4 regions of the Streptomyces sp. NPDC015532 genome follow, and region 3 is predicted to be linked to each of the others. Evidence: riboswitches for the same ligand, from Rfam matches in the RefSeq annotation. Region 3 holds a riboswitch; each other region holds the start of a gene.

Evidence for each region. A riboswitch is a leader RNA that binds a small molecule or an ion and turns the genes downstream of it on or off. The one in region 3 is predicted to bind cobalamin.
Region 1: linked by a shared signal. The riboswitch ahead of ACF07B_RS06210 (cobalamin biosynthesis protein) and the one ahead of ACF07B_RS21070 ((2Fe-2S) ferredoxin domain-containing protein) in region 3 are both predicted to bind cobalamin.
Region 2: linked by a shared signal. The riboswitch ahead of ACF07B_RS24360 (CbtB-domain containing protein) and the one ahead of ACF07B_RS21070 ((2Fe-2S) ferredoxin domain-containing protein) in region 3 are both predicted to bind cobalamin.
Region 4: linked by a shared signal. The riboswitch ahead of ACF07B_RS31565 (CbtB-domain containing protein) and the one ahead of ACF07B_RS21070 ((2Fe-2S) ferredoxin domain-containing protein) in region 3 are both predicted to bind cobalamin.

What each region holds. Positions count from the first base shown of each region.
Region 1 covers NZ_JBIBSY010000001.1:1,452,977-1,460,142, forward strand. Annotated here, with positions in the region: gene ACF07B_RS06205 (cobyric acid synthase) at 1-1,191, opposite strand, end outside; gene ACF07B_RS06210 (cobalamin biosynthesis protein) at 1,188-2,159, opposite strand; cobalamin riboswitch at 2,265-2,408, opposite strand; gene ACF07B_RS06215 (hypothetical protein) at 2,567-2,785, opposite strand; gene ACF07B_RS06220 (anion permease) at 2,806-4,047, opposite strand; gene ACF07B_RS06225 (class II aldolase/adducin family protein) at 4,541-5,272, shown strand; gene ACF07B_RS06230 (alpha/beta hydrolase family protein) at 5,379-6,506, shown strand; gene ACF07B_RS06235 (hypothetical protein) at 6,754-7,166, shown strand, end outside.
Region 2 covers NZ_JBIBSY010000008.1:178,253-185,418, reverse strand. Annotated here, with positions in the region: gene ACF07B_RS24380 (methylmalonyl-CoA mutase family protein) at 1-722, shown strand, start outside; gene scpA (methylmalonyl-CoA mutase) at 722-2,896, shown strand; gene meaB (methylmalonyl Co-A mutase-associated GTPase MeaB) at 2,893-3,876, shown strand; gene ACF07B_RS24365 (CbtA family protein) at 4,035-4,793, opposite strand; gene ACF07B_RS24360 (CbtB-domain containing protein) at 4,814-5,035, opposite strand; cobalamin riboswitch at 5,076-5,221, opposite strand; gene ACF07B_RS24355 (enoyl-CoA hydratase/isomerase family protein) at 5,282-6,391, opposite strand; gene ACF07B_RS24350 (cupin domain-containing protein) at 6,527-7,036, opposite strand.
Region 3 covers NZ_JBIBSY010000006.1:177,412-184,577, forward strand. Annotated here, with positions in the region: gene ACF07B_RS21055 (aldehyde dehydrogenase family protein) at 1-1,129, shown strand, start outside; gene ACF07B_RS21060 (long-chain fatty acid--CoA ligase) at 1,180-2,742, shown strand; gene ACF07B_RS21065 (GMC family oxidoreductase) at 3,082-4,671, shown strand; gene ACF07B_RS21070 ((2Fe-2S) ferredoxin domain-containing protein) at 4,859-5,221, opposite strand; cobalamin riboswitch at 5,400-5,577, opposite strand; partial or broken gene ACF07B_RS21075 (malate synthase A) at 5,609-5,965, shown strand; gene ACF07B_RS21080 (helix-turn-helix domain-containing protein) at 6,003-6,737, shown strand.
Region 4 covers NZ_JBIBSY010000013.1:165,020-172,185, reverse strand. Annotated here, with positions in the region: gene ACF07B_RS31595 (fumarylacetoacetate hydrolase family protein) at 1-861, shown strand, start outside; gene ACF07B_RS31590 (SDR family NAD(P)-dependent oxidoreductase) at 858-1,613, shown strand; gene ACF07B_RS31585 (hypothetical protein) at 1,610-1,732, shown strand; gene ACF07B_RS31580 (CoA transferase subunit A) at 1,729-2,484, shown strand; gene ACF07B_RS31575 (CoA transferase subunit B) at 2,484-3,134, shown strand; gene ACF07B_RS31570 (acyl-CoA dehydrogenase family protein) at 3,255-4,445, opposite strand; gene ACF07B_RS31565 (CbtB-domain containing protein) at 4,670-4,891, opposite strand; cobalamin riboswitch at 4,928-5,089, opposite strand; gene ACF07B_RS31560 (histidine phosphatase family protein) at 5,294-5,881, shown strand; gene ACF07B_RS31555 (ferredoxin) at 5,900-6,271, opposite strand; gene ACF07B_RS31550 (nuclear transport factor 2 family protein) at 6,323-6,715, opposite strand; gene ACF07B_RS31545 (PadR family transcriptional regulator) at 6,798-7,166, shown strand, end outside.

The DNA.
Region 1 (7,166 bases), on a different contig from region 3:
TACGGGCAGGAGTCCGAGCCCGTCGACATGACCGGCGCGCGACTCGACCTCGTCCTCGATGTGCTGTCCGAGGATCTGGTAGCCACCGCAGATGCCGAGCACGGGACGCCCTTCGGCGGCCCGGCGCGTGATCGCCTCCGCGAGACCGCGCTCGCGCAGCCACGCGAGTGCCTTCACCGTGCCCCGGGTCCCGGGCACGATGACGAGATCCGCGTCGGCCAGCTCCTCGGCCCGGTCCACGAACCGCACGACGACGCCCGGTTCGGCGGCCAGCGCGTCCACGTCGGTGAAGTTGGACATCAGCGGGACCGCGCAGACGGCGACCCGCAGGATGTCCTCGCCGACGGGGGAGGAGACGGCCGACTCGCGGACGGCCCCGCGCAACGAGACGCGCAGGCCGTCCTCCTCGTCGATGCCGAGTCCGTGCCGGAAGGGCAGGACGCCGTAGGAGCGCCGTCCGGTCAGGCCGTGCAGCATGTCGAGACCGGGCTCCAGCAGACTGACGTCGCCCCGGAACTTGTTGACGAGGAAGCCGGCGACGAGCGCCTGGTCCTCGGGCGACAGCAGCGCGACCGTCCCGAAGAACGAGGCGAACACCCCGCCCCGGTCGATGTCCCCGACGACCAGCACGGGAAGCCCCGCGTTCCGCGCCACCCCCATGTTCACGATGTCGGTGCGCCGCAGATTGATCTCGGCCGGGCTGCCGGCTCCTTCACAGATCACCGCGTCATACGTGCCCCGCAACTGGGCCAGACAGTCGAGGACGGTCGCCAGGAGTGCTTCCTGACGCCCCCCGCGCAGCCTGTCCCCGGGGGACGCGGCGGACCCGGCGGACGCTTCGGCCGACGGCGGCCGCTCCGCGGGCCCGGCCGTTCCGAAGAACCCGCGCGCGCTCATCTCGCCCACCGGCCTGCCCATCAGGACGACCTGACTGGTGCGGTCGCCGCCCGGCTTGAGGAGCACGGGATTCATCAGCGCGGTCGGCTCCACGCGGGCGGCCTGCGCCTGCATGGCCTGCGCCCGCCCGATCTCGGCGCCCTCGCGCGTCACGAACGAGTTCAGGGACATGTTCTGCGCCTTGAAGGGCGCGACCTTGACCCCCTGGCGCGCCAGCCACCGGCAGATCCCGGCGGTCACGACACTTTTGCCGGCGTCCGAGGTGGTCCCGGCGATCAGCAGCCCGCCGCTCATGCGGTGCGCCCCTTCCTGATGGACGAAACCCGTCCGGTTCCGGTGAGCAGAACCCGTCCGGCGGCGCTCACGCCGAGCGCGAGCCAGCCGACGCGCCGGGAGAGCCGTACGGCCCGTTCGATGTCGTGGACGTGCACGGCGCGCCCCGCGCCGTTGAGCACGGGCCGGTGCTCGACCCGACCGCCGTACGCGAGGGTGCCGCCGAGCCGCACGCCGAGCGCGCCCGCGAACGAGGCCTCCACGGGCCCGGCGTTGGGGCTCGGATGCTTGCGGGCGTCCGCCCGCCAGGCGCGTACGGCACCGCGCGGGTCGGATCCGGCCACGGCCGCGAGGACGGCGGTCAGCCGGGCCCCGGGCCAGCCGGCGAGGTCGTCGAGCCGGGCGGAGGCCCAGCCGTAGCGCCGGTGGCGGGGGGATTTGTGCCCGACCATCGCGTCGAGCGTGTTCACGGCGCGGAAGGCGACGAGTCCCGGCACACCGGCGACGGCACCCCAGACCAGAGCGCCCACGACGGCGTCGGAGGTGTTCTCGGCGACGGACTCGACGACGGCGCGCGCGACGCCGTCGGCGTCCAGCGCCTGCGGATCGCGTCCGCACAGATGCGGCAGCCGCTCCCTGGCCACGTCGAGGTCACCGGCCGCGAGGGCACCGCCGACCGCCCGCGCCTCGCGGCCGAGGGAGGTTCCTCCGACGACGGCCCAGGTGGCGGCGGCGGTCAGGGCGACGGAGGCGGTACGTGAGCCGCGTACGCCACGGCTCGCGAGCGCGGCGAGTCCGGTGGCCCCGCCGACACAGACGGCGGTGTGCAGGGCGCCCCACCCGCGGTGGTCCCGCCACAGTGTCCGCTCCACGGCCGCGGCGGCCCGCCCGAACGCGGCGACCGGATGCCCTCGGCGGGGATCGCCGAGCAGCAGGTCGCCGAGAAGGCCGGCGGCGGCGCCGTACGCGAAGACGCGATCGGCACGCACGGGGTCAGCCGGCCGTGGGGTGGAGCGGAACCCTTGTACTCAGCGGAACGGGCAACGGGCAGCCGCGCATGGCGATATGTCCTCACTCAGGGTGTCCACGCCCTGGTTCGACGAGACCGGCGGTGAGAGTTCCTGGCTCCCGGGGAGTTTCTTCCCCGATGACAGTGGCGGGACCGCGCCGGATTCGCACCGGCTTCCTCTCATGCCGCCGTACTTGGCTCCGGCAGTCCACCACGGGGTGAGAACGGCCGTCAACTGGCTGTTGACCTGCGGAGGGACAGTGTGCGCAGGCCCACATACGCGCGGGGGCGGGACGGCATACGCGTGGGGTGCGGGACGGTGATCCGTCCCGCACCCCACGCGCGGTACCGCTCGGCGCAGCCCGGTTCCGGGCGGCGCCTGCCGGGCTACTTGGTGATGATCAGGGAGATGCCGTAGGCCACCGCCGCGGCGCAGGCCGCGAAGCAGACGTACGCGCCGGTGGCCGCCGCGACCGCGGAACCGCCCTGGGCGGACTCCTTCTTGGAGAGGCCGGCGACACCGAGGGTGAAGAGGGCGACGAGGGCCACGGTCACTCCGAGGCTGACCCCGAAGACGGACCCGAGGGCGGACCAGTCGATGCTCATGCTGTTTCTTCCTTCGGTTCTCAGGCCACTCGGGACGGCGCCGGCGGGTTCACCGCGGGCTCGACCGGAGCCGGGATGGTGGCCGTGAGGCCATCGGCCACGGTGCCGGCCGGGGGCGGGGTGACGGCGGCGATGGCCTGGGTCACCACACCGGCGGGCTCCTCGGTGTCGTTCACGTTGTTGTGGTCGATCACCTCGCGGCGCGAGCGGCGCCAGATCGCGAAGCTCGAACCGACCAGGAAGACGGCGACCAGCGTGGTGCCCCAGGCGCCGAAACCGGTCACCCATTCGGCGAGCGCGCCGACCAGGGCGGCGGCGGGCAGCGTGAGGACCCAGGCGACGACCATGCGCTTGGCGGTGGACCAGCGGACCACACCGCCCTTGCGGCCGAGACCGGCGCCCATCACGGACCCGGAGACCGAGTGCGTGGTGGAGAGGGAGAAACCGATGTGCGAGGAGGCCAGGATGACCGTCGCCGCGCTGGTCTGGGCGGCGAAGCCCTGCTGCGGCTGGAGGTCGGTCAGGCCCTTGCCCATCGTGCGGATGATGCGCCAGCCACCCAGGTAGGTGCCGAGCGCGATGGCCAGACCGGCGGAGAGGATGACCCAGACCGGCGGGTCGGAGTCGGGAGCGACGGCGCCACCGGCGACCAGGGCCAGGGTGATGATGCCCATCGTCTTCTGCGCGTCGTTGGTGCCGTGGGCCAGCGAGACCAGGCCCGCGGAGGCTATCTGGCCGGCGCGGTAACCCTTCTTGCTCGCCTTGGTGTCCTTGCCGCCGCTGAGCTTGTACGACAGCCGGGTGGCGAGCATCGCGGCCAGACCGGCGACGATCGGGGCGGCGACGGCGGGCAGAAGCACCTTGCCGACCAGGACGTCACCGTGCACGGCGCCGGTACCGGCGGAGGCGATGGTGGCGCCGACCAGGCCGCCCATGAGGGCGTGCGAGGAACTGGACGGGAGTCCGACGAGCCACGTCACCAGGTTCCAGAGGATCGCGCCGACGAGGGCGGCGAAGATCACTTCTGGCTGGATGCCGGATTCATCGACGAGGCCTTTGGAGATCGTGTTGGCGACCTCCACCGAGAGGAAGGCGCCGACAAGGTTCAGGGCGGCGGACATGGCCACCGCGACCTTGGGCTTGAGTGCGCCGGTCGAGATGGTGGTGGCCATCGCGTTGGCGGTGTCGTGGAAACCGTTCGTGAAATCGAACACGAGAGCGGTGACGATCACGATTCCGAGGAGGAGCGTGATGTGTTCCATTTACCCAGGCTTCTGTTGGACGTCAGTGGCAGGGGGACCGTAGGCAACCTGGGTGAACGGAAGGTGAACTGGGTCGGACCTGATGGTGTCCCGAACAGCGGATCGTCATTCCGCTTGTGTCGGCGGGTGGTTCGCCGAGTTCGAACGGATGCGGAATTCCGTACTCCGCTTGGGGTCGGAGCTCCGGGTGGACCGTCCCGGTCGAGGCGGGTTTGAGTCGTGAGATCCCGGTCACCCGCAGGCTGTGGCCGTGGTCACGGCGTCCGGAGGCCCGAAGGGGCCGCCCCGCGGATGGCGGCCGGGCGTCAGCGGGTCGTAGCAGCCCGACCACGGGGTGTGATCCGCGGTAAATGTCCGATCGGGGCGCCGTCGGCGTTCCGTCGATGTGATGTGATGTAAATCACATACAACCGAGGGCCGTTGACGGTCGGCACCCGCCCCGAAGCCCGCTCGCGCGAGGTGCGCGGAAAGCGGTGCCTGGCAGGATCGCGTCATGACTGAGCCGCACCGGGACGCACGGGACGGGCACGAGCACGCACGGACGACGGACGAGCCCCACGAACGCGACGGGCCGGGCGCTCGGGGCACCCTGCGGCGGGCCTGGGGCGAACTGGTCTCCACGGCCCGGCGCACGGTCGCCGACGGACTGGTCGTCGGCACCTCGGGCAACGTCTCCGTCCGCGTCGGAGACACCGTCCTGGTCACGCCCACGGGCGTGCCCTACGACCGGCTGACCGACGACGACATCGTCGGTGTCGGCCTCGACGGCCGGCAGGTGCTCGGTTCGCTGCGCCCGACCAGCGAACTGCCGATGCATCTCGCGGTCTACCGCGCGACCGAGGCCCGGGCCCTCGTCCACACCCACGCGGCGCACGCGACGGCCGTCTCGGTCCTCGTCCCCGAACTCCCGCTGATCCACTACATGGCGGCGGCCCTCGGCGGTCCGGTCCGCGTCGCCCCCTACGCGGCCTACGGCACACCGGAACTGGCGGAGAACACCCTCCGGGCCCTGGCCGGCCGCACCGCCTGCCTCCTCCGGAACCACGGCACCATCGCGTACGGAGCCTCGCTGGACCAGGCGTACGACCGCACGGCCCAGCTGGAATGGATGTGCCGGGTCTGGCTCCTGTCCTCCTCGGTCCCCGGGCTCGCGCCCGCCCTGCTCTCACCGGACCAGCTCGCGGAGGCGGGGGAGCGGCTGCGGGGGTACGGCCAGCAGGAGTGAGGCCCGCCGCACCGCCGCCCGGAGCCGGGGTCGCCGCGAGCGCCAGCCGTCACCCCTTCAGGCGCTCCCACTGGCCGATGGCCGGGTCCCCCGGGAAACTGGTCGGGTGCGCACCCTAAGAGCCACGGCAGCGGCCGTCACCGTAGCCATAGCCGCGGGCGCGGCCTCCGTGGCGGCGGGCCGGTTCGCCAGCGACGCCGCGCTGAAGACGAGGCCCGGCAAGCCTCTGCCCACCGAGCCCCGGCTCACCGTGCACGCCACGACGGCGGGCGGAATCACCCTGACCCGGGCCCTGGCGTCCCGGCGCCCGGGAACCTACGGCCTCGCGGGCGACGGCTCCCACGCGGTCGTCGGCCCCCTCCAGAACTCCGTGCCCCACACCGCCGACACCGTCGTACGCAGCCTGGAACGCGTCACGCACGGGTCCCTGGAGCGCGGCGACAAGGTATGGCTCACGCCGAACCTGTACGTCGGCGACCCCGGGTCCGCCCTCGGACTCGAACACGCCGACGTCGACGTGCCCGGTGAGCTCGGCGCCCTGCCCGCCTGGTTCGTACCCGCGGTCCGCGACACGTGGATCATCACCGTCCACGGCCTGGGCGCCACCCGGGAACACCCCATGAACCTGATGGGGTTCCTGAACAGCCGGCACTTCCCCGTCCTCGACCTCGCCTACCGGGGCGACCTCGGGGCACCCCGGCCGCCCGACGGCCTGAACCACCTCGGCGAGACAGAGTGGCGCGACCTCGACGCGGCCATCCGGTACGCCGTGCGGTTCGGTGCCGAGCGGGTCGTCCTGTACGGCTGGTCCACGGGCGCCACGATGGCCCTGCGCGCGGCCGCCCACTCCGCGCTGCGCGAGCGGATCTCCGGGCTCGTCCTCGACTCCCCGGTCCTCGACTGGGAGACGACACTGCGCGCCCTCGCCGGCGCCCGCCACACCCCGCGTTTCCTGCTGCCGCTCGCGGTGCGCGCCGCACAGGGGCGCACCGGTGTACGCGGAGACCGCATCGCGCACGCCGCGCATCCCGACCAGGTCAAGGTGCCGACCCTGCTCGTGCACGGCCCGGACGACCGCATCGCCCCCTGGGGCGCCTCCCGGCGCCTCGCCGCGAGCAGGCCCGACCTGGTCACCCTGCACACCGTCCCGAACGCCCCGCACGGCGCCATGTGGAACGCCGACCCGGCGAGCTACGAGGAAGCCCTGCGCCGCTTCCTCACTCCCCTGATGTGACCCGCAGTGCCCCGCACCCGGCCCGGTCGGTCCGGTCGGTCCGGCGGGGGAGGCCGGGCCTCGGGCGGGCTCCGGAAGAGGCGGCGCGGCCGGCGCGAAGGTGTGCTTCCGGTTCGGCACCGGGCAACTCCGCGCGGCGTTCTCACCCGCGTGCCGGGCACCCCGGGAGGGCCCCGCCGCCGTCGCCCCGTGGCCTGCGACGGCATTCCGTTTGGGTTTTCGGACTGTCAACCGCAAGACTGCACCCGTGACGTCCCGTAACCCGCGCGACTCCAGGCTCCGACTCGTCAGCCCCCGGTCCCTCGCGACCGCTCCCCGAGCGGTGACCCAGCGCCGCACCCGCCGCCCCGCGCCGCGGCCGCCGGAAGGCACCCCGCCGCCTGCGGAACTCGCCCGCATGGCGCGCACCGGCCTGTCCGACGCGGCCCGCGTGGCGCGCTGGGCCGACGCCGCCCTGCGCCCGGGGCGCGACGCCGCCAACCCCGATGGCAAGGGCACCCTCTCCGACGCCACCGCCGAGCGGGCCGCCACGGATCTCGGACTGACGCCGCTCCAGGTCCGCGCCGACTGGGACACCGCACGCCTGGCCGGCCTCATCGAGGTGCACGGCGAAGACGCCCGCCCGGGCTGGCGGCTGCGCGCCTGGAGCCGCGACGACAG
Region 2 (7,166 bases), on a different contig from region 3:
CGATCCTCATCGAGGAGTCGCACCTGTCCCGGGTGATCGACCCGGCGGGCGGCTCCTGGTACGTGGAGAAGCTGACCGACGAACTCGCCCACGCGGGCTGGGAGTTCTTCCAGGAGATCGAGCGGGACGGCGGCCAGGCCGCGGTCCTGCGCTCGGGCCGGCTGCGGCAGGACCTGGCGGACACCTGGGCGGCCCGTTCCGTCAAGCTCGCCAAGCGGCGCGAACCGATCACCGGCGTCAGCGAGTTCCCGCATCTGGCGGAGCGCCCGGTGGAGCGCCGGCCCGCACCCGAGGCGCCGTCCGGCGGACTGCCGCGAGTGCGCCGCGACGAGGCGTACGAGGAGCTGCGGGCCCGCTCCGACGCGCATCTCGCCGCCACCGGGGCCCGCCCCCGGATCTATCTGGCCGCGATCGGCCCGGCCGCCGCGCACACGGCGCGGACCACCTTCGTCGCGAACCTGTTCCAGGCCGGTGGCATCGAGCCGGTCACGGACGGCGCGTTCGAGGACAGCGGCGCCACCGAGGCCTGCCTGTGCTCCAGTGACGCCCTGTACGAGGAGCAGGCCGCCGACACGGCTCAGGCCCTCGCCGCGGCGGGCGCCCGGCATGTGTTCCTGGCAGGCCGCCCCGGGCAGTACGCCGGTGTCGACTCCTATGTCTTCGCGGGCTGCGACGCCGTCGCCGTCCTCTCCGCCACCCTCGACCGCATGGGAGTGTCCTGATGGGAATCCCCGACTTCTCCGGAATCGACCTGGGGACGCCCACCGCCGAAGGCGGCGCCGACGAGTGGAGTGCCGCCGCCGCGAAGGCCACGGGCGCGGACGAGGCGACCTGGGAGACCCCGGAGGGCATCGCGGTCAAGCCGCTGTACACCGGCCGTGACACGGAGGGCCTGGACTTCCTGGAAACGTACCCGGGCGTGGCACCGTATCTGCGCGGTCCGTACCCGACGATGTACGTCAACCAGCCCTGGACCATCCGCCAGTACGCGGGCTTCTCCACGGCGGAGGAGTCCAACGCCTTCTACCGCCGCAACCTCGCCGCGGGCCAGAAGGGCCTGTCGATCGCCTTCGACCTTCCCACGCACCGCGGTTACGACAGCGACCACCCGCGCGTGACGGGCGACGTCGGCATGGCGGGCGTGGCCATCGACTCCATCTACGACATGCGGCAGCTCTTCGACGGCATCCCGCTGGACAAGATGACCGTGTCGATGACGATGAACGGCGCCGTACTGCCCGTCCTCGCCCTGTACATCGTGGCGGCCGAGGAGCAGGGCGTGCCGCCCGAGAAGCTGGCCGGAACCATTCAGAACGACATTCTGAAGGAGTTCATGGTCCGCAACACCTACATCTATCCGCCGAAGCCGTCGATGCGGATCATCTCCGACATCTTCGCGTACACCTCGCAGCGCATGCCGCGCTACAACTCCATCTCCATCTCCGGGTACCACATCCAGGAGGCGGGCGCGACGGCCGACCTGGAGCTGGCGTACACGCTCGCGGACGGCATCGAGTACATCCGGGCGGGCCGCGAGGCGGGCCTGGACGTGGACGCGTTCGCGCCGCGGCTCTCGTTCTTCTGGGCGATCGGCATGAACTTCTTCATGGAGATCGCCAAGATGCGGGCGGCGCGCCTGCTGTGGGCGAAGATGGTGAAGCAGTTCGACCCGAAGAACTCCAAGTCCCTTTCGCTGCGCACCCATTCGCAGACGTCCGGGTGGTCGCTGACCGCGCAGGACGTGTTCAACAACGTGACGCGTACGTGCGTGGAGGCCATGGCCGCCACCCAGGGCCACACCCAGTCGCTGCACACCAACGCCCTGGACGAGGCCCTCGCCCTGCCGACCGACTTCTCCGCGCGGATCGCCCGCAACACGCAGCTGCTGATCCAGCAGGAGTCCGGTACGACCCGGGTCATCGACCCGTGGGGCGGCAGCGCGTACATCGAGAAGCTGACGTACGACCTCGCCCGCCGCGCCTGGCAGCACATCGAGGAGGTCGAGGCGGCGGGCGGCATGGCGCAGGCCATCGACGCCGGCATCCCCAAGCTCCGGATCGAGGAGGCGGCGGCCCGTACGCAGGCCCGCATCGACTCCGGCCGCCAGCCGGTCATCGGCGTCAACAAGTACCGGGTCGAGACCGACGAGAAGATCGACGTCCTCAAGGTCGACAACTCCTCCGTACGCACGCAGCAGATCGAGAAGCTGCGCCGGCTGCGGGCCGAGCGCGACGACCGGGCGGTCCAGGACGCGCTGGAGGACCTGACGCGCGCTGCGGCCGGTGAGGGCAACCTGCTGGAGCTGGCCGTGCGCGCGGCCCGCGCGATGGCCACCGTCGGGGAGATCTCCGACGCCCTGGAGAAGGTGTACGGGCGGCACGCGGGCCAGATCCGTACGATCTCCGGGGTGTACCGCAACGAGGCAGGGGAGTCCCCGTCCGTGGACCGCACCCGGGCGCTGGTGGACGCGTTCGAGGAGGCGGAGGGCCGGCGCCCGCGCATCCTGGTCGCCAAGATGGGCCAGGACGGTCACGACCGCGGCCAGAAGGTGATCGCGACCGCCTTCGCCGACCTGGGCTTCGACGTCGACGTCGGCCCGCTGTTCCAGACGCCGGGCGAGGTCGCCCGTCAGGCGGTGGAGGCGGACGTGCACATCGTGGGCGTCTCGTCGCTGGCCGCCGGGCACCTCACCCTCGTGCCTGCGCTGCGCGAGGAACTGGCGGCGGAGGGCCGCGAGGACATCATGATCGTGGTCGGCGGGGTGATCCCGCCGCAGGACGTGCCGACGCTGCTGGAGATGGGCGCGGCGGCGGTCTTCCCGCCCGGGACGGTGATCCCGGACGCGGCGTACGACCTCGTCCAGCGGCTCTCTGCCGACCTCGGGCACGCCCTGTGATCGAACTCGACACCTATGTCAAGGGTGTGCTCGACGGGAAGCGGGCGCTGGTCGCCCGCGCCATCACGCTCGTCGAGTCCACCCGGCCCCAGCACCGGGCGCTGGCGCAGGAGTTGCTGACCGAGCTGCTCCCGTACAGCGGGAAGGCCCGGCGGATCGGCGTCAGCGGGGTGCCCGGCGTGGGCAAGTCGACGTTCATCGACGCGTTCGGCACCATGCTGACGTCGCTGGGGCACCGGGTCGCGGTGCTGGCTGTCGACCCGTCCTCCACCCGTACGGGCGGCTCGATCCTCGGCGACAAGACCCGTATGGAGCGCCTCGCCGTGGACCCGGCCGCGTTCATCCGCCCCTCCCCCACCGCCGGCACGCTCGGCGGGGTGGCGAAGGCGACCCGCGAGTCGATCGTGGTGATGGAGGCGGCCGGCTACGACGTGGTGCTGGTGGAGACCGTCGGCGTCGGCCAGTCGGAGACCGCGGTCGCGAACATGGTCGACTCCTTCCTTCTGCTGACGCTGGCCCGCACCGGGGACCAGTTGCAGGGCATCAAGAAGGGTGTCCTGGAGCTGGCCGACGTGATCGCCGTCAACAAGGCGGACGGTCCGCACGAGCGCGACGCCCAGTCCGCCGCGCGTGAACTGGCGGGCGCACTGCGGCTGATGCACGGCAAGGACGCGGCCTGGACGCCGCCGGTGCTGAGTTGCAGCGCCCGTGAGTCGGCCGGTCTGGACACCCTGTGGGACCGTCTGGAACAGCACCGCACGCTGCTCGACTCGACCGGCGCTCTCGCCGAGAAGCGCCGTGACCAGCAGGTGGACTGGACCTGGACGATGGTCCGGGACGAGCTCCTCGGCCGCCTGCGCTCCGATCAGGCCGTACGCGCGCTCGCACCCGGCCTCGAACGGCAGGTACGCGAGGGCGGGTTGACGGCCACACTCGCGGCGGAACGGATTCTGAAGGTGTTCGGCGGCGAAGGCCGCTGAGTCGGACGGCGGTGGCGGGGCAGGTCGGAGCCCGGCCACCGCTCAGGACCGCGGTGACCCGCGACGGACCCGGCTCCCCGCCGCGGCCCTCCGCGTCCCGCAGAGAAGGCGACGGGCCCCCCGGAAGACTTCCGGGGGGCCTGTCGCGTATCCAGGGTTCAGTTCGCGGCCGGGACCGACCGGCCCGAAGGGGCCTTCGCGGGACGGGGGTTGAGCATCCGTTCGGCCAACTCTCCGAAGACCAGGCCGAATCCGCCCCACAGGACGGTCTGGATGGCCAGCGCGGAGAGCCTGAACCGCCACAGGAGGGTGGCCGGGAAGTCCCCCGGCACCTCGTTGACGACGGGCAGGAAGGCGTAGGCCAGGCCGACCGCCGCGATGAAGGCGGCCACCGCGACCAGGGTGGCGTACCAGGTGCCCAGGCCGGGCGCGAGGCGCTTGCCGAGGAGGGTGGCCCCCACGGCCAGGAGCACGCTGAGGACCATCATCAGGAAGTAGAGGGTGGTCCGCTTGCCGATGGTGTCGGGGTCGCCGACCGACGGCGGGTTGGCCGGATACTTCAGGAAAGGCACGACGTACACGGCGAGGAGCGCGGTCCCGGACAGCAGGAGCGCGGTCGCGCGGGCGCCGAAGCGGCCCACGCGGCCGAGTGCGAAGCAGTAGGCGAGCGCGGCGATCCCGCCGAAGGCGACGCCGTAGATCAGGACGCCGGTGGCGAGACCGGCGGTGGACTGGAGGCTGCGGGAGACGAGTTCGACCTCGTGCCCGTGCTCGTGGGCGTGGGCCTCCTCGAAGCCGATGGCGCTGTCGACACTCGGTTCACCGAGCAAGTAGGCGACGACCAGGGCGAGTACACCGGCCGCGAGGCCGGCGAGCATGCCGCGTACGAGGAGGCTTCTGACTGTTGCCGAGTTCATGGTGTGTGCCGTCCCTCGCGTCAGTGGCAGGGGAAACCGAGCAGGTGGCGGGCGTCGTGCACCCACTCGTGGACGTCCTCGCCGGAGACGACGGCGGTGGCGCCCTGTTCGGCGCCGACGAAGTACAGCAGAACCAGCATCAGGATGCCGAAGAACGCCGCCCAGGGGACGATCGCACCGATCGGCAGCTTGGCGGGAAGGGCGGGGGTGGTGGCTGTCGGCGGAGCGACGGTCTGCGCCATGGCAGAACCTCCTCGGGAGTTCGCGTCCCATCTCGGTGGTGCACAGGATGACGCCTACGGGTCTGACTCACGGGCGCCCAGCGTGGCTGGGACGTCTCGTTCACAGTGGCGCGACCGTGCCGGATTTCCGCCGGCTTCCGTCTTGACGTCATCGATATCGGACCGACCGTACCGCGTGGCGCGTACCTGGCCAAGACCACGCCGACCGGGGTGATCTTCCTCTCGTCCCAGGTGACGCGCCTGTCCTCAGTCCTGCCGCGCCGCGGTGTCCCCGCCGGTGGCGGACTCGCCTTCGGGCAGCCCGAGTTCATGCTCGCCGAGGGGGGAGAAGAAGCGCTCGACGTCGGCGTCGGTGACCTCGGCGAGCGTGGCGGGGGACCAGCGCGGCTCGCGGTCCTTGTCGATGATCTGGGCCCGGACGCCCTCGACGAGGTCGGGTGCGGACAGGGCAGCGCAGGAGACGCGGTACTCCTGGTCCAGAACGCGCTCCAGCGATCCGAGCCGCCGGGCCCGGCGCAGACTGGCCAGGGTGACCTTCAGGGCGGTGGGCGAGTTGCCGAGGAGGATCTCCGCCGTCTCCTTGGCGGCCGGTTCGTCCGCCGCCAGCAGCCGCCGGATGATCTCCTCGACCGTGCCGGCGCTGTAGCAGGCGTCGATCCACTCGCGCCGCTCCGCGAGTTCCGCCGGTGGCGCGGGACGGGCGTGCGCGGCCACGGCCTCCGGTACGGGCCGGTCCGCGAGGTCGGACACGAACCGCCGGAGTGAGGAGGACGGCAGATGGTGGTCGGCGAGGCCGCACAGCAGCGCGTCGCCGGCGCCGAAGGAGGCGCCCGTCAGGGCGAGATGGGTGCCGAGTTCGCCCGGGGCGAGGGCGAGCAGGCGGGTGCCGCCGACGTCGGGGACGAAACCGATGCCGGTCTCGGGCATGGCGACGCGCGAGCGCTCGGTGACGATCCGGACGCTGCCGTGCGCGGAGACACCGACGCCGCCGCCCATGACGATGCCGTCCATGACCGCCACGTACGGCTTGGGGTAGCGGGCGATACGGGCGTTGAGGTGGTACTCGTCGCGCCAGAAGGCGGCGGACGCGGTGCCGTCCCCGTCGCGCGCGTCGTCGTGGACGACGCGGATGTCGCCGCCCGCGCACAGCCCGCGTTCGCCCGCACCGGTGATGACCACGCTCTCGACGGCCGGATCGTGTTCCCAGGCGGTGAGCGCCTGGTCGATGCGGCGCACCATCGCGTGGTTCAGGGCGTTCAGGGCCCTGGGCCGGTTGAGGGTGATGTGGGCGGCCCGTCCCTCGGTGCGCAGCAGGACGGATTCCCCGGCGGCGCCCGGTGCCTCGGTGCCGCTCATCGGAACGCCTCCGTCAGGCGGCGGGCCACGATGACGCGCATGATCTCGGTGCTTCCTTCCACGGGCCGGTCGCGTCGCAGGTCACGACGTTCTCCTCGCTACCGTACCCACCGGGTCATCGAACGGCCCGGGCCGTCAGCCCTCTTCCCCGTCCCGCAGCACGTACAGGCCCGGCAGGTTGACCACGATCGCCTCCTGGGTGCTGCGGGCGATGACCACGACGGCCTCCTCGGCGGGGTCCGGGTTCTCCTCGCGGTGCGGCACGAACGGCGGCACGAAGATGTAGTCACCGGGTGAGGTGCGCAGCCGCAGTTCCTCGGGCGTTTCCCCCGAGTCGTCGAGGAACACGAACTCGGGGTGTCCGCTGACCACGTAGATGGCGGTCTCGGAGGCTCCGTGGTGGTGGTCCGAGGAGGCGGTGGAGGGGGCGACGTGGGTCTGGCCCATCCACAGCTTCTCGGAACCGACGGTGGTGCCGCTGACGGCGGCGAATCGGCGCATGCCACCGGACTGCGCCGTGTCGCCGTCGAGGGCGTCGGCGCGGACGTGGTGCAGGCGGGTGCGCAGGGGGCCTACGGACCGCCCTTCGGCGTCCGGGAGATGGGGGTGGAAACCTTCGCCGGGGGTTGTCGACGGCTCGCTCATGAAGGGGGACGCTAGAGCGGCCCGGAAAAGGATGTCAAGAGGTATCCATTGCGCTTCACCTGCGGCAATGTTCCCGCAATGTACGTGGGGAACCGGTGGAGACCCCGCCGGCGCACCCCTGGTCGGGCAT
Region 3 (7,166 bases):
CCCCGTCAACGCCTATCTGCGCCCCCACTTCGAGCACGTCTTCGCGGAGTTCGTGACCCGCGGCTGGGTCCGTTTCGTCGACGGCGGCGCGGCCGAGGGCGGATACCTCGCCCGTCACGAGGACGTCGACGCGATCCACGTCACCGGCAGCGACCGTACGCACGACGCGATCGTCTGGGGGACGGACGACGACGCCGGGCGGCGCCGGAGCGAGGACCGGCCGCTGATCGGCAAGCCCTTCAGCAGCGAACTCGGCGGGGTCAGCCCGTGCGTCGTCGCTCCCGGCCCGTGGAGCGACGCCGACTTCCGCTTCCAGGCCGAACACATCGTCACCAGCAAGATGAACAACTCCGGCCACAACTGCATCGCCGGCCAGGTCCTCGTCGTACCGCGCGAGTGGGACGGCACCGAGAAGCTGCTGAACGAGATCCGCCGGGTGCTGCGCGCGCTTCCCGCCCGCGCCGACTACTACCCCGGGGCCCGCTCGCGCCTGGAGGCCGTTCTCGCCGCGCACCCGCGGGCGGAGCGGTACGGCGACGGCTGCCGCCTGCTCGTCCCCGATGTCACCAGCCCCGACGACGTCCTCGTCACCGACGAGGTGTTCGCCAGCGCGCTGGGCGTCGTACGGCTGCCGGGCGCGACCGCGGCCGCGTTCCTCCGCAACGCCGTCGACTTCGCCAACGACCGCCTCCCCGGCACCCTCGGCGCCACCCTCGTCGTGCACCCGAGGACCGAGCGGTCGGACCGGGCGGCGGTGGAGGCCGCCGTCGCGGACCTGCGCTACGGCACCCTGGGCGTCAACTGCTGGTCCGGGGTGGGCTTCCTGCTCGGGTTCACCCCCTGGGGCGCCTTCCCCGGCCACACCCGGCAGGACATCGGCAGCGGCATCGGCTTCGTGCACAACGCGTTCATGCTCCGGGGCGAGGACATCGAGAAGACCGTGCTGCGTGCCCCGTTCACGCCCGCACCGCGCGGTCTCGTCACGGGCGACCCTTCGCTGTCCCCGCGCCCCCCGTACTTCGTCACCAACCGCACGGCCCTGACCACCGTGGAGCGCCTCACCCGCTTCACCACGGCGCCCAGTGCCCTGCGGCTGCCCGCCCTCTTCGCCTCCGCGCTGCGCGGCTGAGGCCGCCGGCCCGCGCCGATCCCCGCCGACACCCTTACGGAGAACAGCCCATGCTCAACCTCGCCGTCATGCTGGAGAACAGTGCCCACGCCGTGCCCGACCGTACGGCGGTCGTCCTGGGCGACCGCCGGATGACCTACGCGGAGCTGGACACCGCCGCCCGCCAAGTGGCCGGCCTGTTGCGCTCACGCGGCATCGAGCCGGGCGACAAGGTGGCGCTGTCCTGTCCGAACCTCCCGTCGTTCCCGGTCGTCTACTACGGCATCCTGAAGGCCGGCGCGGTGGTCGTCCCGCTCAACGTGCTCCTGAAGGGCCGTGAGATCGCCTACCACCTGGCCGATTCCGAGGCCAAGGCGTACTTCTGCTTCGAGGGCGGCCCCGAGCTCCCGATGGGTCAGGAAGGGTGGGACGGGTTCAACGAGACGGAGAGCTGCGACCACTTCTTCCTGCTGACCGCGGCACCGACCGAGACCTCCCCGATCCCGGGCACGCGGACCCTGACGTCGGCGCTGGCCGGCCGGAGCGCCGACTTCGAGACGGTCGCCACCGAGGCGGACGACACGGCGGTCATCCTCTACACCTCCGGCACCACGGGCCGGCCCAAGGGCGCCGAACTCACCCACGCCAACCTGGCGCTGAACGCGCTGACCTGCCACAAGATGTTCGGCGAGGTCGGGCACGACGTCCATCTCATCGCCCTGCCGCTGTTCCACTCCTTCGGCCAGACCGTGCAGATGAACGCCGGCCTCGCCGCCCGCGCGACACTGGTCCTGCTGCCGCGCTTCGACGCAGGCTCGGCCCTCGCCCTGATGCGGCGTCACGCCGTCACCTTCTTCGCGGGCGTCCCCACCATGTACGGGGCGCTGCTCGCCGAGGACGTGCCCGAGGCGGAACGGGCGGAGATCGCCGGGAATCTGCGGATCGCCGGCTCCGGGGGTTCGGCGCTGCCGGTCGAGATGCACCGCCGGTTCGAGGAGCGCTTCGGGGTCACCGTCCTGGAGGGGTACGGCTTGTCGGAGACCAGCCCCGCGGTGACGTTCACGCCGCGCGGGGAGCCGGCGCGCGCGGGTTCCGTCGGCCGTCCGGTCTGGGGCGTGGAGGTGGACCTGATCGCCGAGGACGGGACGCCGGTCAAGGGGCCGGACGCCATCGGCGAGATCGTCGTGCGCGGGCACAACATCATGAAGGGCTACTACAACCGGCCCGAGGCGACCTCCGAGGTGCTGCGCGACGGCTGGTTCCGCACCGGGGACCTGGCCCGCCGGGACGCCGACGGATGGCTCTACGTCGTCGACCGCACCAAGGACCTGATCATCCGCGGCGGCTTCAACGTCTACCCGCGGGAGATCGAGGAGGTCCTGCTCACCCACCCCGCCGTGAGCACCGTGGCCGTCGTCGGGGTGCCGCACTCCACGCACGGCGAGGAGGTCAAGGCCTGCGTGGTCCTCTCCCCGGGCGCCGAACTCACCGGCGCGGAGCTGATCACATGGTCCAAGGAGCGGATGGCCGGCTACAAGTACCCGCGTCTGGTGGAGTTCCGCGACCAGCTGCCCACCAACGCCACGGGCAAGATCCTCAAGCGCGAACTGCGGGACGCGCCCACGGCCCCCTGAGGGACCCGCGACACCTCGCTTCCCTGACGGCGCCCCACCACGCGGCGGCCGGCGCGGTCGCCCGCTCGGCCGCCCTCGGGGGTTCAATCACCGGCCGGTTCCGTGAACTCATCACCTCCAGGGGCTACCCCGTGGCACCGCCCCGGCCGGAAGCTCTGGAGCGGACCTTGAAGAGGAGGACGTCATGACGTACACCGCACCACAGCCCGCACCACCGCCCGGGCCCCGAAGGAGGGCGAGGTGGGTCGCCGCTCCCGGCATCGCCTCCCCCGGCCCCGCCGCCCGGTCGGTGGCGGGCGGGCCCGGCCGTACGGTCCGGAGCGCGACCGGGGTGAGCCGATGAACGCCCCGGAAAGCGCCGACTACGTCGTCGTCGGAGCGGGGTCGGCCGGCGCCGCGCTCGCCGGCCGGCTGACCGGGAGCGGCCCGGCATCGGTCGTCCTCCTGGAAGCCGGCGGCCGGGACAAGAAGGCGGCCGTGCACATACCCGCGGCCTTCTCCCAGTTGTTCAGGACCGAGCTCGACTGGGACTACGCGACCGCCCCGCAGCCCGAGCTCTCCGGGCGCCCCGTCTACTGGCCCAGGGGCCGGATGCTCGGCGGCTCCTCCTCGATGAACGCGATGATGTGGGTGCGCGGGTTCGCCGCCGACTACGACGAGTGGGGGGATCTCTGCGGCACCGACTGGTCGTGGAAGGGCCTGCTGCCGTACTTCCGACGCACGGAGCAGGTCCTCGGGGCCACCGACCCGGACCACGGCCGCACCGGCCCCATGAGCGTCGAGCCGCAGCGCGACCCGAACCCGCACACGGCGGCCTTCCTCGACGCCGTCCGCGCGCTCGGCCACACCGTCGAGCCCGCCAACACCGCGACGCCCGACGGGTTCTCGCAGACCATGGTGAGCCAGCGGCGCGGCGCGCGGTGGAGCACCGCGGACGGCTATCTCAAGCCGGCCCGACGCCGCGCGAACCTGCGGGTCGTCACGGACGCGCAGGCCACTCGCGTGCTCTTCGAGGACCGGCGCGCCATCGGCGTCGAGTACGTCGCCGGGGGCGTCACCCGCACGGTGCTGGCCCGCCGCGAGGTCGTCCTGAGCGCGGGCGCCGTCAACACGCCCCAGCTGCTCATGCTGTCCGGCATCGGCGACGCCGGGCATCTGCGCGAGCGGGGCATCGAGGTGCTGGTCGACGCCCCGCAGGTCGGCGCCAACCTCACCGACCATCTCATCAGCGGCCTCGTCGCGGACGCCGCCGACCGGACCCTGTTCGCCGCCGAACGGCCTTCCGAGCTGGTGAAGTACCTGACCCGCCGCCGGGGGATGCTCACGTCGAACATCGGCGAGGCGTACGGATTCGTCCGCAGCCGGCCCGACCTCGAACTGCCCGACCTCGAAATCATCTTCGCCCCGGTGCCGTTCCTCGGTGAGGGTCTCGTCAAGGCGCCGGAGCACGGGCTGACCGTGGGCGCGATCCTGCTGCGCCCCGAGAGCACGGGTTCGGTCACCCTGGCCTCGGCGAACCCCTTCGCCAAGCCGGTCATCGACCCGCGCTATCTGACGGACCCGGACGGCGCCGACCGGGCGGCGCTGCTGGCCGGGCTCGGCGTCTGCGAGGAGATCATCGGCCGGCTCTCCGACCGGGGGCTGTCCACGGGCCGCTTCCTCATGCCGCCAGGGGCCGAGGACCTGCCCCGGGACCGGCGCGACGCGCTCGCCCTGACCGAACACTCCCACACGCTCTACCACCCCGTCGGAACGGCCCGGATGGGCCGCGACGACGCCTCTGTCGTGGACCCGTGGCTGCGGGTACGGGGAGTGCGGGGCCTGCGGGTGGCGGACGCCTCGGTCATGCCGACGATCATCCGGGGTCACACCAACGCCCCGTCCATCGTGATCGGGGAACGGGCGGCGGATCTGCTCACGGCGGACTGAGCCCGGCACACCGGTCCTGAGCACCGCGGCCTGTACTCACGGAGGTCGAGTTCCGCGAGGAGGCGGTCGGGAGCCCGCTCACTATCTCGGCAAGCTCGTCCCGGGCGGATGTCCGCGGCCACGGGGCGAGCCTGCTGGGCCGCCTCCCTCACGAACTCCCCCGGCCCTCTGCCGCCGGGGCCCCACCTCATCGCGTCCTCCGCGGCGGGGTGAAGACGTAGAGGTCGAGGATCTCGGGGCAGGGGGCGACGCCCGGGCCGCCGGCTTCCACCCAGGCGGCGATGTCCTCGGTGGCGTCGGGGTCGTTGACGAGGCCGAGCCAGACCGGGCGGGCGCCCGCGGCGCGTGCGGCGGCGGAGGGCTGGACGACGATCACGTTGGCGTGTTCGCACACGTCGAGGCAGGCCGCGATGCGTACCGGTGCGCTCTCGGCCAGGCGTGCCGTCTGCCGGGCGTGATCCACTCCGGTGACTTTCGGGCTTCCGCAGCAGCAGTCCCGGCAGACGACGATGCGGCACGGTGCCGGTTCGGCGGGCCCTCGTGTTGGCAGTCGGGAATCCGGGTGGCCCGCGGCGGCGGACTTCGTCGTGTCCTCGGTGTCGCTGTTCGGGCCGCCGCTGCCGGTGACCGGCTGGGCGGGTGTGAGGGGACGGGCGGGGGTGGGGAGCACAGGCGGACCTCGGGGTCGGGGCTCGTACGCGGAGCCTGGACTGCGGATGTCCTCCGCGCCGGGGCGCGAAGGTGCCAGCAGGTCTTCGGACTCGGGTTCGTCCGGACGAGGCGCCTTCCCGGTCTCCCAGTGGCTGGTGTGCCCCGCCCGTCCCCCTCACCGCTGCGCGTCAGTTCCGGATTCGCACCGGATTCCCTGGCCTCGGATGTGGCTCGACTGGCCTGATGAGGCTATCAAGCCCGTCGTACCGTCAGTTGGTGCGATCGGTCACCGGGTAGGGACAACGTCATCGGCGGTCAGATCGTCCTGCTCGACGCGATCGAGCGCCTCCTCGACTTCACCGCCGAGGACGGCAAGGAGTACCGGCCGGCCGACCGTGAACGGCTCGCCACGATCGTGGTCCGGCAGCGCGGCTGGCATCTCACCGAGGCACACCTGGAGTTCGACCGCGGACCGGTTCCCGCCGCCCTCGTCGACTTCGGGCTCTACTTCTTCCACTGCGCGCAGCGGCAGATCGACGCTGGGCACGGACCGTACTTCTATCTGCCGAAACTGGAGAACCGGTACGAGGCACGGCTGTGGAAAGACGTATTCATCACCGCGCAGAAGCTGCTGGGCATCCCTAGTGCTCTGACCACATAGGTTCGCCGCGTTGGTGGTCATGGCGGTTGGATGTGCGGTGACGTCCGTCCGATCGCTGGGGGTGTGGTGGCTGATCGTTCGTGTGCGCAGGTTGTCCGACCAGGAAGGGCAGAAGCTGCAGCAGATCGTGCTCCGTGGCAGCACCAGTACGGTGCGGTTCCGGCGGGCGATGATGCTGCTGGCCTCGGCCGGCGGGAACCGGGTGCCGGTGATCGCGAAGCTGGTGCAGGCCGACGAGGACACCGTCCGGGATGTGATCCACAGGTTCAACGAGATCGGCCTGGCCTGCCTGGACCCTCGGTGGGCGGGAGGCCGTCCCCGCCTGCTCAGCCTGGCCTGGGCGACCGAGGCGTTCCGGCTGACCACCGGCGGCGTACGACCGGACACCCAGATCCACACCCACATGTGCTACGCCGAGTTCGGGGACATCGTCCAGGCCATCGACGACCTCGACGCCGACGTCATCAGTCTCGAAGCCGCCCGCTCGCGCATGCAGGTGGCTCGTGAACTCGCGGCGCACGGCTACCCCCGCGAGGCGGGACCCGGCGTGTACGACATCCACTCCCCGCGCGTACCGGACAGCGACGAGGTCGCCGCACTGCTGCGTACCGGGCTGAAGACCATTCCCGCCGAGCGGTTGTGGGTCAACCCCGACTGCGGTCTGAAGACCCGTGGCTGGCCCGAGACCCGGGCGTCCCTGGAGAACCTGGTCGCCGCCGCCCGCACGGTCCGTACGGAGCTCTCCGCGTCCTGACCACCGCGACGTCTTGCCAGGGGAGGAAGCACCCGTCTCCCTCCCCCGGCCCCCGGGTCGGGTGGAAACAGCGGCACAGGGCCCTCGGTGTCCCCGCCCCCGAGTGACCCGGCCAGGTAACTCTCCCGCTGGAGCCCTCAGTGACCAGACCTCCGTTGCCGGTCGCTGTTCCCGGGTACAACCTGTTGGCCGCCCTCGCGGTCATCAAGATGCCGCGGTCTTCGCGCGAAGGACGGTGTCCGCGTCATCCGGTGAACTCGGACGTGGCGTCATGACGGCACCCCCGGGGTCAGAGCCTGCGGCAGCGCTCGTACGCTTCGGTCTCTCATCAGCGGAAGAAACGACGGAATCGATGATCGTCAGTTTTGTCGCCCTCGCGGTAGGCCCCTTGGTCATGGCCGGGATGGTTCGATGGGCGGCGGCAAGGAG
Region 4 (7,166 bases), on a different contig from region 3:
ACCGGGAACGGTCTCCCGGCACTCCTCGATCTCGGTGCCGCCACCCTCGACGTCCCGGCCGGCCCGCACGTCTCCCAGGTACGCCTGCTGCCACCGCTTCGGCCCGCCTCCGTACGGGACTTCGTCACGTTCGAGGAGCATGTCGAGGGCGTACGCCGCTCGGTGGAGGGAACAGGCGGCGTGCCCGAACAGTGGTACGCCGCGCCCACCTTCTACTTCACCAACCCGCACGCCATCTACCCGTCCGGCGACGACATTCCGATGCCGCCGGGCTCCGCCGTCCTGGACTTCGAGCTGGAGGTTGCCGCGGTCATCGGCCGCGAAGGCCGCGACCTCACTCCCGACCAGGCACGCGACCACATCATCGGCTACACGGTCTTCAACGACTGGTCCGCACGGGACCTTCAGTCCGCCGAGATGAAGGTGGGTCTCGGCCCGTGCAAGGGAAAGGACACCGCCACCACCCTCGGCCCGTACCTGGTCACCGCCGACGAGCTCGAGCGGTATCGGGACGACGACGGCTTCCTGAGGCTGGCCCTCACCGCCGAAGTCAACGGTGAGGTCGTCGGCAGGGATCTGCTGTCCAACATGAGCTGGACGTTCGAGGAAATGGTCGCGTACGCCTCCCGCGGCACCCGGGTCGTCCCGGGCGACGTGCTCGGCTCCGGCACCTGCGGAAACGGCGGCTGCCTCGCCGAACTGTGGGGCGTACGCGGAGAACAGACCCCGCCCCCGCTCAAACCGGGCGACACCGTCACGCTCACGGTCGAGGGCATCGGCACCGTGTCCAACACCGTCGCTCCCGGCACCGAACCCATCGCACTCCCCGCCGGCCGACGCCGCTCACGGGAGAGGCCATGAGCGACCGGCACCCCAAGAGGCTGCTCGGCAAGGTCGTCGTGGTCACCGGAGCGGCCCGGGGCCAGGGGGCCGCCGAGGCCGAGGCACTGGTGCGGGAGGGAGCGCGCGTCATCGCCACCGACATCGCATCCGCCGAGAATTGTCGTCGCCTCGACGTCACCAGTGAGAAGGACTGGGCGGAACTGTCCGCCGAGCTCAAGGAGGCGTACGGGCAGGTACACGGCCTGGTGAACAACGCCGGCATCACCTGGCGCGCCCGCATCGGCGACGTGCGCCCAGACGACCTGGCACGGGTCCACGCGGTCAACGTGACCGGCCCGCTGCTCGGCATCCAGCACCTCGCCCCGCTCATGCCGCCCGGCTCATCCATCGTGAACGTCGGTTCCTCGGCGGCCCTCACCGCTCACTACCCGGTCGCCTACACGACCAGCAAATGGGCCCTGCGCGGCCTGTCGAAGACCGCGGCCACGGAACTCGGCCCACGCGGCATCCGCGTCAACACGATCCACCCCGGCTACATCGAGACCGAGATGACCGCCTCCGCCGCACCGGCCTTCCGCGAAGCCAACATCCGCGAGACCCCGCTCGGGCGCACGGGCACCGCGGCCGAGGTGGCCCCGCTGGTCGTCTTCCTCCTGTCGAACGAATCCTCCTTCATCACCGGCGCGGAGATCGCCGTCGACGGCGGCCTGACCGCGCACGGCGGTGTGAAGTCCGTGTCGGACGCCCTCCTCGGGGAGGCCGGCGCGTGAAGCGGCTCGACGGCAAGGTGGCCCTGATCTCCGGGACCGCCGGCCCCTTGGACGTCATCGACGGTGGCTGGTCCACCGTCCTGCCCGGCGCGAGCCCTGAAAGGACTCCCTCAGCATGAACAAGGTCCGAGCGAGCGCCACGGAAGCGGTCGCCGACATCCCCGACGGCGCCTCGCTGTCTGTCGGCGGCTTCGGCCTCAGTGGCGTACCCGATGTCCTCATCCGCGCCCTGTACGTACACGGCGCCAGCGACCTGAAGGTCATCTCGAACAACTGTGGCGTCGACGACCGCGGCCTCGGCATCCTCCTCGCCGCGAGCCGCATCAGCCGGGTCACCGGCTCTTACGTTGGCGAGAACAAGGAGTTCGCCCGGCAATACCTGTCCGGAGAGCTCGAGGTCGAACTGGTGCCACAGGGCACTCTGGCCGAGCGCCTGCGGGCCGGCGGCGCCGGTATCCCGGCCTTCTACACCCCGGCAGGCGTCGGTACGCAGGTCGCCCAGGGCGGACTGCCCTGGCGGCATGGGCCCGATGGCTCGGTCGCCGTGGCCTCCCCGCCCAAGGAGACCCGCGACTTCGGGGGCCGCGCACACGTTCTGGAACACGGCATCATCACCGACTTCGCCCTCGTACGGGCCTGGCGCGGCGACCGTCACGGCAATCTCGTCTTCCGGAAAGCCGCAGCCAACTTCAACCCGCTGGCCGCGATGGCCGGCCGCATCACGATCGCCGAGGTCGAGGAACTCGCCGAGCCGGGCGAGCTGCGCCCCGACGACATCCACCTGCCCGGCATCTACGTCCAGCGGATCGTGGCGCTCACTGCCGAGGAAGCCGCCGACAAGAAGATCGAGAAGAGGACGGTACGTTCCTGATGGCCTGGACCCGCGACCAGATGGCCGCCCGCGCCGCCGCCGAACTCACCGACGGCTCCTACGTCAACCTGGGCATCGGCCTTCCCACGCTGATCCCCGGTCACCTGCCGGCCGGCGTGCATGTGGTCCTGCACTCCGAGAACGGCATCCTCGGGACAGGCCCCTACCCCACGGAAACGGAGGTCGATCCCGACCTCATCAACGCGGGCAAGGAGACCGTCACCGTCCTGCCCGGCGCGAGCTTCTTCGACTCCGCCCTCTCCTTCGGCATGATCCGAGGCGGCCACATCGACACAGCCGTGCTGGGTGCCCTGCAGATCTCGGCAGGGGGCGACCTCGCCAACTGGATGATCCCCGGCAAGATGGTCAAAGGCATGGGCGGAGCCATGGATCTCGTCCACGGCGCCCGCCGGGTCATCGTCCTCATGGAACACACCGCCAGGGACGGCAGCCCCAAGATCCTCAAGGAATGCACCCTCCCGCTCACGGGAGAACAGTGCGTGCACCGCGTGATCACCGACCTCGGCGTCCTCGACATCACCCCGGACGGCCTCGCCCTCGTCGAGACCGCCCCCGGCGTCACGATCGAGGACATCACTGCCCGCACGGATGCTCCGCTTCGTGTGGACAGCACCACAACTGTCTGCTGACGCAAACTGCTCGTCTCTTTCTCCTGGCTCCACGCTCCTGGCTCCTGGCTCCTGGCTCCTGGCTCCTGGCAGTACGTAGACAGGCGAGTGGCCGGACACATCGTGCCTGGTCACAACGCGCTAGCGCCGAACCCGGGGCATCCCCAGTCCGATCCAGGAGATGATCTCCCGCTGGATCTCGTTGTTGCCGCCACCGAAGGTGAAGATCACCGCCGATCGGTAGCCGCGTTCGAGTTCGCCGTGCAGGACGGTGCCGGCGGAGCCCTCCTTGAGGACACCGGGGACGGCGACGATCTCCATCAGCCAGGCGTACGCGTCCCGGCGCGCCTCGGAGCCGTACACCTTGACCGCGGAGGCGTCCTGCGGGGTGAGGGTGCCCTCCTGGACGGCGTTCACCATGCGCCAGTTGAGGAGCTTCATGGCGTCCAGCCTGGTGTGCGTACGGGCCAGGAGGCGGCGCACCCAGGGGAGGTCGACGACGCGGCGGCCGTCGGCGAGCTTGGTCCCCATGGCCCAGCGCTGGACGTCGTGCAGGGCGCGGATGGCCATGGTGCCGTGCGCGGCGAGGGTGACGCGTTCGTGGTTGAGCTGGTTGGTGATCAGCCGCCAGCCCTTGTTCTCCTCGCCGACCCGGCGCGTGGCGGGGACCCGGATGTTCTCGTAGTAGCTGGCGGTGGTGTCGTGCGAGGCGAGCGTGTTGATGACGGTGCACGAGTAGCCGGGGTCGGAAGTCGGCACGAGGAGCATGGTGATGCCCTTGTGCGGCGGGGCGTCCGGATCGGTGCGGACCGCGAGCCACACCCAGTCGGCCGTGTCGCCGTTGGTCGTCCAGATCTTCTGGCCGTCGACGGTGTAGTGGCCGGTCTCCTCGTCGCCCTCCCGCACGGCCCTGGTCCGCAGCGCGGCGAGGTCCGTCCCGGCGCCGGGCTCGCTGTAGCCGATCGCGAAGTCGATCTCGCCGGAGAGGACCTTCGGCAGGAAGTACGACTTCTGTTCCTCCGTGCCGAACCGCATGATCGTCGGCCCCACGGTGTTGAGCGCCATCAGCGGCAGCGGCACCCCGGCCTGGGCCGCCTCGTCGAAGAAGATGAACTGCTCCATCGGGCTCAGGCCCCGCCCGCCGTACTCCTTGGGCCAGCCGACCCCGAGCCAGCCGTCCGCGCCGAGCCGTCGGATCGTCTCGCGGTAGAAGCGCTTCTGCGCCCCCGGATCCGCGTAGCGCGCGTACGCGTTGTCCGGCACCAACTCGGCGAAGTAGAGACGAAGTTCGGTCCGCAACCGTTGCTGCTCCGGCGTGTATTCGAGATGCACGGCGCCTCCTGCCTCCCCGGGCCCGACCTGACGGCGCACACCGTAGAACGTGTTTCAGAAATTGGGAATGGCGATGACGCGGACGCCGGGGCGGTGGTGTGTGGCCGGGCGCGCCCTCTCATGCGAGGGGGCGGTGCCCGGTCGTGCGGGCACCGCCCCCTCGTGCGGGCCGGGTTTCCCAGGCCGTCGCGGGAATATCGTGGCTCGTACGTTCCCTGCCGCCGTCAGTGGCAGGGGAAACCGAGCAGGTGACGGGCGTCGTGGACCCATTCGTGGACGTTCTCGCCGGAGACGAGGGAGGTGGCGCCCTGTTCGGCGCCGACGAAGTAGAGCAGGACCAGCATCAGGATGCCGAAGAACGCCGCCCAGGGGGCGATCGCACCGATCGGCAGCTTGGCGGGTACGGCGGTGGGGGTGACGGTCGGCTGAACGACGGACTGCGCCATGGGCAGAACCTCCTGGGGAACTCGCGTCCCGTCTCGGTGGTGCACAGGACGACAGCCACGGGTCTGACTTGCCCGTGTCCGTCACCCCTGGCGGGAGTGACAGGTGCCGGGCTTACAGTGGCGCGACCGTGCCGGATTTCCACCGGGCTTCCGCCGAACCGTCGTCAATATCCACGTGACCGTACCGCGAAGCCGTATCCCGGCCAAGGGCGCACGCCCCGGCGCTCTGCGCGCCCCACCGCTCATGGAGCATGGCCTGGCGGCGACAACCGCCCTGCCGGGCCGGGGTGTTCGGCTCCGGGTCACGGTCCACGACGCACGCCCCAGGCCCGTCCACACGAGCCCGGCCCCTACAGCACGAGCCCGGCACGAGCCGGGTCCACGACACACGAGAGTGATGGCATGACCAGCCGAGTGTTCTTGATCTCCGCGGCGATCGGCGAGGCGCTGCGCGAGGCCCGCTTCGACGACGGCGGTAGTCCGGTGGACGCGTCGAGCCTGCGGGCCGCCCGGTCGGCGGCCGACGCGGGTGCCGTTCCGGCGGGCGCCCGGCTGTGGGTCTCCCCCACCACGCGATGCCGCCAGACCGCGGAGGCACTCGGGCTCGAAGGCGGCGTCGAGACGGCGGAGTTGGCCCCTCTCGATGTGGGCCGCTGGCGCGGGGCGACACTGGCCGAGGTGAGCGCGAAGGAGCCGGAGGCGGTGGCGCGCTGGCTCGCCGATCCCGCGTCGGCGCCGCACGACGGCGAGTCGGTGCGGGCGTTCTGCGACCGGGTGGCGGAACGCCTCGACAGGGCGGCGGGTCTCGACGGCCGAACCGTCGCCGTGGTGGAGCCCGAGGTCGTACGAGCCCTGGTGGTAAGGGCGTTGGGGGCACCAGAGGCGGCGTTCTGGCGCGTGGACGTGCCGCCGCTCACCGTCACGGAGTTGAGCGGGCGCGCGGGACGCTGGAACGTCCGCGCCGGACGCCCGCTCGCCGGACAGGCCTGACCCGGACGGCGTACGGGCTCAGCGCAGCATGGCGATGAAGTCCGTGCACGACCGGGCGCATTCACGACATTTCCGCGCGGCGGCCTCCGACCCGGGGCACGCGTCGAAGGCCTCGGCGCACTCCAGGCAGACGTCCCTGCACCACTCCAGCTGAGCGCGGACATCCCGCTCGCTCTGCCCCGGGTGACGGGACAGCACATGGCAGGTCGCCTCGCACACCTCCGCGCACAGGATGCCCGAACGCCGCGCGGCCTCCTGCTTCTTCGGCCCGTCGGGATTCATGAGGCTCGCGCGCAGCGCGGAACTCCTGGCGCATTCGGAACAGGCCCGGGCACACTCGAAACGGTCCTCAAGGAACCGGAAGAGCTCCTGCTGTGAAGTCGTCGTCACACCAGCCGGGTTGCCGGAGGGAGTCGGTTCAAACAGTGCGAGTCCGGGCCCTCACGCGCCGGCCGCCTCCCGGGAGATCTGCTCGAACTGCGCCCCCATGGCCTCGGAGAGCGCCTGAGCCGCCGACAACGGGCGCACCATCACCATGAGTTCGTCGATGCGTCCGTCCTCGTCGAAGTGCAGGAAGTCGCAGCCGTTGATCTCCTTGTCGCCGACCTTGGCCGTGAAGACCAACGCGTGGTCGCGGCCGTCGGCCCCGGCAATCTCACGGACGTAGCGGAAGTCGCTGAAGACACGCCAGACGCCGCGCAGGATGGCGGCGGTGATCGGCTTGCCCGGGTAGGGCTTGAAGGCGACGGGGCTGGTGAACACGACATCGTCGGCCAGCAGCTCCTCGACCGCGCCGAGGTCTCCTGCCTCCACGGCCTTGCGGAAGGAGTTCATTGCGACCACCTCTCATACTCAATTAATTGATTAGGTGCGGATAAGATTAGTCCTGTGGGCGGGGGCCGTCTAGCCTTGCGGGATGGCATTGCGCAACGCGGTACTGGCCTCGCTCCTGGAGGGCGAGGCGTCGGGCTACGACCTGGCCAAGGGATTCGACGCCTCGGTGGCCAACTTCTGGATGGCGACCCCGCAGCAGCTGTACCGGGAGCTCGACCGGATGGAGTCCGAGGGGCTCATCGAGGCCCGGCTCGTGCAGCAGGAACGGCGGCCCAACAAGCGGGTCTTCTCGCTGACCGAGGCGGGGCTCGAAGCGCTGGCCTCCTTCACCTCCGGGCCCGCGAAACCCACCGCGATCCGCGACGAGCTGATGGTCAAGGTGTACGCACTCGACATGGGGGACGCCGCTGCCGTCCGCGTGGCGATCGCCGAGCGGCTGGAGTGGTCGCGC